One region of the Shewanella woodyi ATCC 51908 genome, then DNA from elsewhere that is predicted to be linked to it. Evidence: riboswitches for the same ligand, from Rfam matches in the RefSeq annotation. Region 1 holds a riboswitch; the other holds the start of a gene.

Region 1 (5,699 bases):
CGCAGTAACACAGGAGATGACACTACAAGAATGACATCCTAGATCGTTCATGGTTAATAAATCAGCTTGTATGCCTGCCCCGCCACCACTATCGGAGCCTGCAATCGTCCACACTACAGGCCTATTAACTGAAGAACTCAGTGTTGAGTTTGCCATCGATTAAGCCTCTGCGTCCGCGAGTTCTTCATCAACGACAGCCGTTTCATGGTAAAGCTCTGCGCCTTTAGCCTTGAACTCTGCAGACATTTGCGCCATTCCAGTTTCTATTTCTGAGGCACTTTTAGCCTGATAACTGGCATGAGATTGCAGCTCAACCTCTTGAGATGCGGCGTAATCACGTACCTCTTGGCTAATCTTCATAGAGCAGAATTTAGGCCCACACATGGAGCAGAAGTGAGCCACTTTTGCCGACTCTTGAGGCAGAGACTCATCGTGATAAGCGCGAGCTGTCTCAGGGTCGAGTCCTAAGTTATATTGATCTTCCCAGCGGAACTCAAACCTTGCCTTAGAGAGCGCGTTGTCACGGATCTGTGCCGTTGGATGCCCTTTAGCCACATCACCAGCATGAGCGGCAATTTTGTATGCGATAAGCCCTTGCTTAACATCTTCTTTATTGGGCAGACCAAGGTGTTCTTTGGGGGTAACATAACAGAGCATGGCGCAGCCGTACCATGCGATCATTGCCGCACCGATCCCCGATGTAAAATGATCATAGCCAGGCGCGATATCGGTGGTTTGTGGCCCTAAAGTGTAAAACGGCGCCTCATCACAGAGTGCTAGCTGCTTATCCATGTTCTCCTTGATTAAGTTCATCGGGATATGGCCAGGGCCTTCGATAATGGTTTGAACATCATACTCCCACGCTATTTTAACCAGCTCTCCTAAGGTCTCTAACTCACTAAACTGAGCCTCATCGTTGGCATCTGCGATAGAGCCTGGACGCATGCCATCACCCAATGAAAGCGAGACATCGTAGGCGGCGCACAGTTCACAGATCTCTGTGAAGTGTTCATAAAGGAAGTTTTCACTATGATGAGACAAACACCACTTAGCCATGATCGAGCCACCACGAGACACAATACCTGTCACCCGTTTTGCCGTCATGGGTACATAGCGAAGTAGAACCCCTGCGTGAATCGTAAAGTAATCAACGCCTTGCTCTGCCTGCTCAACCAAGGTATCTCTAAACACCTCCCAGCTAAGATCTTCAGCAACACCATTGACCTTCTCTAATGCTTGATAGATGGGTACGGTTCCTATCGGCACTGGAGAGTTACGTATTATCCACTCACGGGTTTCATGAATGTAGCGGCCAGTGGAGAGATCCATCACGGTATCTGCGCCCCAGCGGGTTGACCAAACCAGTTTCTCAACCTCCTCCTCAATGGATGAAGTCACGGCAGAGTTTCCGATATTGGCATTCACCTTTACCAAGAAGTTACGGCCAATGATCATAGGCTCAGCTTCAGGATGATTGATGTTCAAAGGAATAATTGCACGACCGCGGGCCACTTCTTGACGCACAAACTCAGGGGTGATCACTTGCTCGATAGAGGCACCAAAGCTTTCTCCTTTGGCTTTTTGCCTTAAAACTGGATCGGTGATCCCAGCCTGCTCCATATTTTCACGGATGGCGATGTACTCCATCTCAGGAGTGATAATTCCATTCCTTGCATAGTGGAGTTGAGTCACACGCTTGCCTGATTGAGCTCTGCGTGGAGGAAGCAGTGAATCAAACCTGAGATGATCCAAGCCATCATCAGCTAAACGTTGCTGGGTAAAGCCTGAGCTAACACCAGCAAGTTGCTCTGTGTCAGCTCGCTCCTCAATCCAGCTTTGTCTAAATTTATTCAAGCCTGCGCGTACATTTATCTCTGCATCAGGATCCGAATATGGCCCTGCACAATCATAAACTTTTAAAGGTGGGTTAGACTCAAGAATGGGATCGGCTTCGGTGCCGCCGACTAAAGTATCGGATTGCAAAATTTGACGCATACCAACACGCAGGTCTTCGCGACTCCCAGTCAGATAAACCTTCTCTGAATTAGGGTGTTGAAGTGGTGTTAAAGTATCAATAAATTGTTGAGCTTGAGCTCGGGTTTGACGACGATTTGACATAAGCAATCTCACTTAAAAAAAGAAATGAAGTTGCTTGCCAGGAGATGTTGAATAGCAGGTACATCAACAAAAAATGAAGATGCATCAGATAAAATAATAGATCGAATGATGATTTAATGGCTCATATCACATTCGAATTAATTGTTTTTATCATGCTTGTTTCCTTCGCGGGTATTAACCCGATCAGGTTCAACGGATCCCGAATTAACGGTCTCAGCCTTTAGGCACTCCGACAAGATGCCAAAGAGTATAAACGTAAAACTGTTAGCTAAACAAGCCAATAAAACCAAACAAAATGATTCATCGGTGAAAACTTTTAATCAAAACTAACCTATTGATAAAAATTAATTAAAATATATAAATTCAGAATTGAATTTAACTCTATACATTTAGAGTGAAAATATTTCATAAAAAGATTAGCGTTTTATTCCCATCTTTTCTGCCTGCTTGGCAATCGCTTTTTGCAGATCTGACACCAATGACTTCCCATCACATCGAAATGGATAACCTAAATTCTCTGCATGGGGGTTAAGTGGGTTTGGAGTTTTAACTATCCGGTAACAGGTAGAACCTTGTTTGACGATTCGATTGGGATCCAACTCACTGTCTAAGGTTTTTGTCTCTTCCCAAATATTATGCTCAGGAAGTGACAAGATGATCATATCGCCATCCATCTCACTTAACGAACGTTTTCTGGTGTATCTATCTGACTGCGATATCACAAGCTCATCAAGCGCTTGCTCTCTCTGGCGCTGAAAATAGCTGCGGGTTGATTGACTTAAACTTCCCGCGGGTTTCGCACTTACCATGTCGTTACTATTATCAGTCTCTTTACCTGCGACAACATCTAGTTGCTTATTCTGTTGTGCTTTAACGCTAACCTCCTCCTGATCTTTGCTGATTTGAGGGAGGTCACTCTCTTTGACTAGAGATTTATCTAGTGGATCAGGGCTAACATTTTCGTTCTCTTTCACGGTATCTTTAATAGTCTCCACAACCTCTTTTATCACTTTAGGTTCAATTTTAGGCTCATAATAGATATAGGCGTTCAGTTTAGGCGCTTGATGCTCGGGAAGCTTTAACGTCTGTGGTTGCCAAACATGATGCAACATACCAATCAACACAAAATGGCCAATAAAAACGAGGAGTAATACAAGAGTTAGTTGTCTATAGTGGGGCATAAATTGAGAGGCCTGTAGCTGACCAATCTCTGTATCCCTAACACTTATACCACTAGTACTAAAGCTAGTAGCTGAAGATTGCTCCTCTTCAGAACTTGCCCCCACTAGTCTGTCATCGATTAAGTGAAACAACTCATCCTCAGTTGAACCTTGACGTTTAGCTGTAAAAGGCAACAGATGAGTCTCATCTACAGAGTTCAAATCACTCTTAATTGAGTTCTTCGTTAAGTTCTTGATGATGTCATCTTGGGGAGTTTGGTCGTTTACCAAGTGTTTATTGTGTTGATTACTTTCCATCTCTTGTTATATCAATTCCATTTATATCAAGGCGATTTATATCGAGCTTATTGACACCTATCTCAACCCGATAAACAGTGAACATATCTCTATACCAATTGCTATTAAGATAAAGATATGGATATAAAGTTCCTTCAACCTTGAATTGAATAATTTTCCTTTGCTTAGTCAACTCACATAAAAAGGATAAAGGTGAAAACTTCATTCATATAAATAAAAATAAGCTTACACGTGTACGCTCAATGCTAGTGTTAGCTAGTTATTGCTGTTAGACTCGTTAAAAAGGTCTAACCAGAAGTTGATTTACTCTATGTCATCACAGGAAATATGCCATCAAGCCCCTGCTGAGCAAGTGCTTAATTCAAGTGGCTATACGCTTCATGAAGAGCTAGCAAACAGCGTCAGCCATGCCCTAGGGATTATCGCAGGTATCATTGGGCTTATTTTCTCTGTTATCAAAGGACAAGACACGCTAACTTCTGTGCAGATGCTAGGTGTTGTGATCTACTGTAGCAGTATTATTTTACTCTTTTCTTGCTCGACGGCATACCACAGCGTCTCAAACCCAAAGTGGAAACATAGGCTGAAAATAGCCGATCATTGCGCTATCTATTTCCTTATTGCTGGAACCTATACACCATTAATGTTAATCGCACTTAAAGGTGAGCAAGCCACTGTTATTTTAATTGCGATCTGGTCTTTGGCTGTGGCGGGAGTGTTATTTAAAACCCTGTTTATTCATCGTTTTAAAAAATTCAGTGTGATGCTTTACCTCGCCATGGGTTGGCTATGCGTCACCGTAATGAGTGATATGATAGCGGCAATGTCGCCATTAGGGTTTCAACTTCTATTAGCTGGCGGTCTTTTTTACAGCCTAGGGGTGGTGTTTTATGTGGGTAAACGGATCCCCTATAATCATGCTATTTGGCATCTATTTGTACTCGCGGGCGCCATCAGTCACTTCCTCTGTGTCTACCTCACCTTGCTTTAAAGCTGTATTATCTTTGATTTAATGCGATATAGGCAGCTTCCAACTCCAATGCTTCTTCAGTCATCTTGGCTGAATGACACAGTTGGATAATACACTCTAAGGTGCATAATCCTCCAGGGATCTGATTGCGCCTCAAGTTAAACTGAGAGTCTCCTCCCTGTGTTAATGCATATTTGCTCGCAGTGGCAAGATAGGGACTCTGCCTTATCATCTTTCTCGCCTCTTGCCAGGTTGCATCTAAAATAATGATAGTTTCAGGTATCTCATTCAAATACAGGCTTAACTCCTCCATTGGGGTTTGAAGCATTGAATCACCGGTCTCTTTGGACAAAACAGGTTTTGGAAAAAGCACTGCCGCCTTGTTACTAGATAGTAGATGTACTATCCCATCATCCGCTTCAACTCTTGACCAGATCACGCGTGAGCACCAGTGTGGAAATAACTCTAGCGCTTTGCCCCCTGTATTGGTTAAACGCGTAACCTCTCTCTCATGGGTTAACAAAATAACCTTCATCTATCTAGGTCCAACATTAAATATATTCCTCTTCGCACTCTCTACTAGCAGATAAGCTATGACCCAGTTATAATTGCGAACAATTATCATTACATGGCGCTTTAAGTAAGCCATCTACTATGCTTCTACCAATATCAGGCCTTTTTTCACATCTGCAGTTTAAATTATTCAGCTATTTTGCCATCTCACTTTTAGCTATTTTACTGATAGCAACCGCCATTGAAAGCTTGGTATTAAATAAATTGCTCACTTTACCTTCAACCACACAGGAGCAGCTCACAGAACTTGCCAGTGAAGCAAAAGTTTTTATTAGAAACAGCGATATAGAGGGGTTAACTCAATGGGAAAAACAGCAGGTATTCACGCTTTTTATTCTCAATAACGATCTTCAAGCGCTCACTAAGCGAGAGATGCATCCTCATTTTGTTTTTAAGCTTAAGTATTTAAAGCAGCTTAAACAACCGATGGGGGATCGTGTTCAAAAGCCCTTAATCGCTGTTCCTTTGGGTAAGCACCTTATCAATAATAAAAGGCAAGAGTTAACGTTAGTGGTGCAGCTCAATGCTGCACTTCATCCAGCACAACAGCTAAGTAGTAG
Region 2 (5,699 bases), 840 kb from region 1:
GAGCTATATGAAGCCTTTCATTGTAAATAAAAGGCTTCATATAGAGGGGATTAGTTTACGCAGCGTTAATTCGCTCTTGATTGAGAAAATTAAAACCTTGTTTCAGGAATGAAAACTGCTCAACATCTGGAAGAGATTGAACGGCATCTAGCATATGGTTGAATGCTGAATCTATCATTAGTCTATCTGAAAGTTTTAAGTAGTTATAAACAACGGGTCTTAATACGACGGTGAAATCACTGGTCATCTCTGTGTATCTTTGCTCGTTAACTGCTGAGGTATTTTGAACTAGCTCCCTCATACACAGTGCAGCAAGTAGAGAATTTTTATCGCTGAAAGATTGGTATTGAGCGGCCCTTGAGTAGCCGGCTTTTTTGTGAACATCAGACATATTCAAAGCGATCATACCATGCTCTTTTATCAGGTCAGTTGCCGCGTTTAATAGTGCAGTCTCTTTATCCGTTAGCATATTGCTATCTCAAATGTTTTATTAGCCTAAGATTCTATGCTCTTACACTCTATTGTCAATGTTAATGTATATACAATTGTGTAACTGTTAATCAATGTGGGGGGACGTGTCGTTTGCGTGACTATGATTTTGGTAGAGTTTATAGATATGTTTGTAACTTTTTAGGATAAACGGCGTCTTCTTTTTCAAGATGAGTTATCAGATACTCACAATGTGATTAATTACAGGTATACTCCTACTATTCCATGATTGAGAGGACAGGCAAGTGGCCGAAGAAACCATTTTCAGTAAAATTATACGTCGAGAGATCCCTGCTGATATCTTATTCCAAGATGAATTAGTCACCGCATTTCGTGATATTAATGCCCAGGCGCCGAGCCATATTCTTATCATTCCCAATCATCTTATTCCAACAGTGAATGATGTCAAAGCATCAGATGAGAAAGCACTGGGACGTATGATGACCGTTGCCGCTAAATTGGCGGAGGAGGAGGGAATAGCTGAGGATGGGTACCGTCTTATTATGAATTGCAATAAACATGGGGGACAGGAGGTTTATCATATTCATATGCATCTTGTAGGCGGTAGGCCTCTAGGCCGAATGTTAGCAGCTAAGAAATAGGCGTGAGTGCTACCCTATGAAGGTTAATCCTGATTTTTTCCCGCTCACTCAACTTGCCACACGCTTTGTTGATCAGCTAGCGCAGTGCCGCCGTCTAAACCTTAGGGTGCATGAGGCCAGTGAACATCACGTGTTGATTGAGCTGCCCTATGCCCATGAATTAGTGGGGTATCCGGATACGGGAGTGATTCACGGCGGAGTGATCACAACCTTGATGGATACGGCAAGTGGCAGCGCAGTGGTTTGCTCTATCTTTGATAAATATCAGGCGTTAGAGCTTTCTCCAACCTTAGATCTGCGGGTTGATTATATGAAACCTGCCGATCCCAATAAGCCTGTTTATGGCTTTGCTGAGTGCTATAAAATATCTTCTAGTGTTGCGTTTACACGTGGGATTGCTTATCAAGATTCAATTGATGATCCCATTGCCCATGCAGTCGGTTCTTTTATGCGTATCAGTCCGGAGATGATTGGGGATGAGTTTCGTCAAGCTTTGATCGGCGAGGAGGTCACTTCTCTATCTGATGCGTTACCAGACAGCGAGCAGTGCGTGCAGGAGCCGATTGTCGCAACAGCCCCTCAACTCGATGTAAAAGAGATAGTAAAAAAAGCCACCGAGCTGAATGACTTTAGCCACCTCTTATCCCATGTTCCCTATACCGATTTTATTGGTATGTCTGTGGAGCGATTCGGTGATGAGCTAGTTTTCAGACTGCCAGCAAAAGATGACAATATAGGTAACCCTATCCTCCCAGCTATTCACGGTGGCGTGATTGCTGGGTTTATGGAGATGTCGGCAATTGTTCAGCTTATGGTGTTTATGCACACAAGTAAGGTGCCTAAGGTAGTTGATTTTTCGATTGATTACTTAAGAGCTGGGTATCATAAAGACACGTTTGCTGAGTGTAAAATTACCCGACAGGGGCGCAGGGTGGCCAATGTGAGCATCAATTGTTGGCAAACGAACCGTAAAAAGCTGATTGCTACAGCAAGGGCTCATTTTTTGATTGATTAATTAAGCGATAAACTCATATTGTCAGTATGAGTTCCTCTACTTTTAAGGATGATAAGTGCAATGAAGAAATTGATAACTATATTAGTGTTAGGGTTAATGATGACTGCATGTGCCCCTCATACTGCTGGGGTGATGGCAAGCTCCACGGGAGAGGTACGTGTCGACAATGGGTCCTTTGCTGGTGAGGTCAGTGTTGAGCAACTTAAGTCCCGTCAACAGGGAGGGTTCCTACAGGGATCTGGATTAATCATCAGTAAAGTTGCAACGGATCTGCGGCTTCAATACAAGTTTACTTGGTATGATATTAACGGTTATACCTTAGATGATGAGGGCAGCGCCTGGAAATCATTAAAGCTCCATGGTAAACAGCAGATGCAGGTGTCAGGCCTTGCGCCAAATACAGATGCTGTTAGGTATGAGCTTTATGTGAGGAAGGCTTTTTCTAACTAGTTAAAAGCTTATTCGGAGTTACGTAATAAAAAATACCAACATTGAGTTGGTATTTTTTATTACGATTGATGCTAGAAGTTTGTCAATAGTTAGTAATATTGATGTATAATCGCCGGCGCCAAGGGGTGATGCTGCATATAATGCGGCATCTGAGATGTCTTATGACAAACCCTTTGAACCTGATCCGGCTTATACCGGCGTAGGAATGGGCCAAATTTTGATCGTTTAAACTAGATCAAACACAATATCCTTTCTCGCTTTTCCAATTGCCGGATCTCAAAATAATAATTTGGGGTCCTAATGTCTGTTTCAAAACTGTCTATATTAAAAAAGATTTCACCTGTCGCGCTTGCTGTATCGAGCACGCTAGCATCTGGCTACGCTGTTGCATCTGAGCTAAATCAAACACCTGATACGCGTGATGAGATGGAAGTGATTGTAGTCACTTCCGATTTTCGTGGCACTGAGCTTGAGAAGATGCCTTCGAGTATTACCGTTATCGATCAGCAGCAGATCGAAGATGAAGGTGCTCAACATTTCGAAGATATCCTAAACTCCATCGCAAACTTCAACTGGTCAGGAGGAAGCTCAAGACCAAAATACTTCCAAATACGTGGTGTTGGAGAGCAGGAGGAGTACCAAGGGGCGCCTAACTCCTCAGTCGGTTATATTATTGATGATATTGATATGTCGGGTTTAGGCATGATATCGAGCATGTACGACCTGCAGCAAGTAGAGGTGCTTCGTGGGCCGCAAGGGACACGTTATGGGGCGAATGCACTTGCGGGACTTATCTACCTTAAGAGTAATGATCCTACTGATGTGTTTGAGCATGGAGCCGAAGTCTCTGTAGGCGATGATGCATTAACGACATTTAGTGGCTTTAGTTCTGGTCCGTTAACAGACTCTGGCAAACTCCTGTATCGAGTGTCACTGCAACAGCATAAGCAAAACGGTTATCAAGATAACCTCTATCTTGGGCGTGATGATACCAATGCCCGTGATGAATTTACTGGCCGTGCAAAATTGCGCTGGTACGCAACTGATGATTTAGAGATAGATTTGACCTTGCTGCACGCTGATTTTGATAACGGTTATGATGCTTGGACCTTAGATAATAATGGTTTCGATACGTTAACTGATGCGCCTGGTGTGGACAAACAGCGAACCTCTGGCAGCTCGCTCAAATTCACTTATACAGGGGCTGATGCATTTGATTTAGTCTCTTTGACCTCCTATGCGAGCTCTCAAACTCACCATAATTATGACGGTGACTGGGCCAACCCAGATTATTGGGCTGGCTTAGATTGTGGCGGCGAGCCTTGTCAGTATGATTACACTTGGGATAAGAGAGGAGAGCGTAACACTGTTAGCCAAGAGTTTAGACTCAGCTCCACAGAAGCCGGGCGTATTTTTGCTGGGAGCACTGATTGGTTGCTCGGCGTTTATGGTATGAATCTCGATGAAAATAATGAAGTTACCTCTTTTTATAACGGCTGGGCTGACGAGCATGTTATTTCAGATTTTAATGCAAGAAACTATGCAGTTTTTGGTCAAATAGACTCAGATTTAGGTAATGGCTATTCATTTTCAACAGGATTGAGAGTCGAAGAGCGAGAGGCGCAATATGATGAAGATCGCCTTGTAGATGGGGAGATGAAAAGCTCAAGCTTTAATCCTGATGAGACTATGTGGGGCGGTCATATTGCCTTGAGTAAGACGCTCAGTAATACACAGGAGACATACATTAGGATTGCTCGTGGCTATAAAGCAGGCGGCTTTAATATGGCTTTGCCTGAGCAACTAGCGGATAAAACTGAGTATGACTCTGAGACTCTCTATAACTATGAAATTGGGTTGAAATCTATCTGGCTTGATGGTGACATCAATACAAATTTCTCCGTTTTCTATATGGATAGACAAGATCAGCAAGTTGCAGCATCTCAGCAAGCCGTAGAAGATAGTCAACGTTTTTACCTCTATACCGAAAATGCAGGTAGTTCAAGTAACTATGGTGCTGAACTGGATGGCACTTGGTATGCAACAGATAACTTGAAGTTATATGCAAGCCTTGGCTGGTTAGAAACCGAATATGGTGACTATTCATATCAGGACAAATATGGCGGCACGGTTGATTTAAGTGGCCGAGAACTGGCTCACTCACCTAAGTTTACCTATAGCGCTGGGGCGACGTATCGCACCGATTCTGGCTGGTTTGCAAATTTAACCACGAGCGGTAAGAGTGAGTTTTACTACTCAGACAGCAATGAGTCTACATCTGAAGCCTATACCATCTTCAATGCTCGTATGGGTTATGAGACAGAGCTTTGGTCTGCTTATCTTTGGGGACGCAACCTGTTTGATGAGAAATATGGTACACGAGGCTTCTATTTTGGTAATGAGCCCGATCAAGATTGGGCTGATAAACAATATATCCGTTATGGCGATCCTCGTCAGCTCGGATTAACCTTTAGTATTAAGTTTATCTAGTTAAAGTACTGCCGGAAATTTCCGGCTTAATTATCTAAATGTTTAAAAGTTCAATGTTCACTCATTTAATTTTAGCCGTACATTAAGTGCGGCTTGGGGTCATAAAATGAAATTAACCGCTGAAATTAGCTGCTACCCGTTACAAGACAACTACTTGGATCCTATTCGCTGGTTCATTGGCCGTGTCGATAGCTATAAAAATATCGAGCGTAAAACGAATGCGATGGCGACTCAGGTGTGTGGTGAGTATCGTGAGGTGATGGATATGCTAGCAACAGAGATGGAGGCAGCCCATAAGAAGTGGGGCAAAGCTGTCTTTGTGTGTAAGTTTATTGGTGGTGAGCTTAATCTCTCCCATAGCGAGTAGCTGAGCAGTATAGATGTTTGCTATTTTTTGATAGGCAGTTAGTTGCTTTTTAAGTGATGAAGCATGCTTGAAGTTGAGCTCATATTCAGGACGTGGATATGAGCTTTTAAGTTTTACCATTGAGTGAGAGAGTCATGACAGACTTTTGGTCAGCATTATTAAATACTTTTACCGGAGCCTTATCTGAAGCGAATGCGTTAACCGCTTGGGAAGGCGTGGCCGTTATCTTAGCGGCGGCCTATTTACTGCTGGCGATGAAGGGCAGTATCTGGTGCTGGTTTGCGGC

Evidence for each region. A riboswitch is a leader RNA that binds a small molecule or an ion and turns the genes downstream of it on or off. The one in region 1 is predicted to bind thiamine pyrophosphate.
Region 2: it holds a riboswitch for thiamine pyrophosphate, as region 1 does, so the genes downstream of both, SWOO_RS09680 (TonB-dependent receptor) here and thiC (phosphomethylpyrimidine synthase ThiC) in region 1, are expected to answer to the same signal.

What each region holds. Positions count from the first base shown of each region.
Region 1 is NC_010506.1:3,168,481-3,174,179, forward strand. It holds gene thiE (thiamine phosphate synthase) at 1-156, opposite strand, end outside; gene thiC (phosphomethylpyrimidine synthase ThiC) at 160-2,118, opposite strand; TPP riboswitch at 2,262-2,360, opposite strand; gene SWOO_RS13360 (hypothetical protein) at 2,535-3,596, opposite strand; gene trhA (PAQR family membrane homeostasis protein TrhA) at 3,907-4,587, shown strand; gene SWOO_RS13375 (DTW domain-containing protein) at 4,595-5,101, opposite strand; gene SWOO_RS13380 (HAMP domain-containing sensor histidine kinase) at 5,221-5,699, shown strand, end outside.
Region 2 is NC_010506.1:2,325,405-2,331,103, forward strand. It holds gene SWOO_RS09655 (TetR/AcrR family transcriptional regulator) at 56-469, opposite strand; gene hinT (purine nucleoside phosphoramidase) at 735-1,091, shown strand; gene SWOO_RS26500 (PaaI family thioesterase) at 1,108-2,106, shown strand; gene SWOO_RS09675 (YcfL family protein) at 2,167-2,556, shown strand; TPP riboswitch at 2,668-2,779, shown strand; gene SWOO_RS09680 (TonB-dependent receptor) at 2,857-5,046, shown strand; gene SWOO_RS09685 (YkoF family thiamine/hydroxymethylpyrimidine-binding protein) at 5,153-5,413, shown strand; gene pnuC (nicotinamide riboside transporter PnuC) at 5,548-5,699, shown strand, end outside.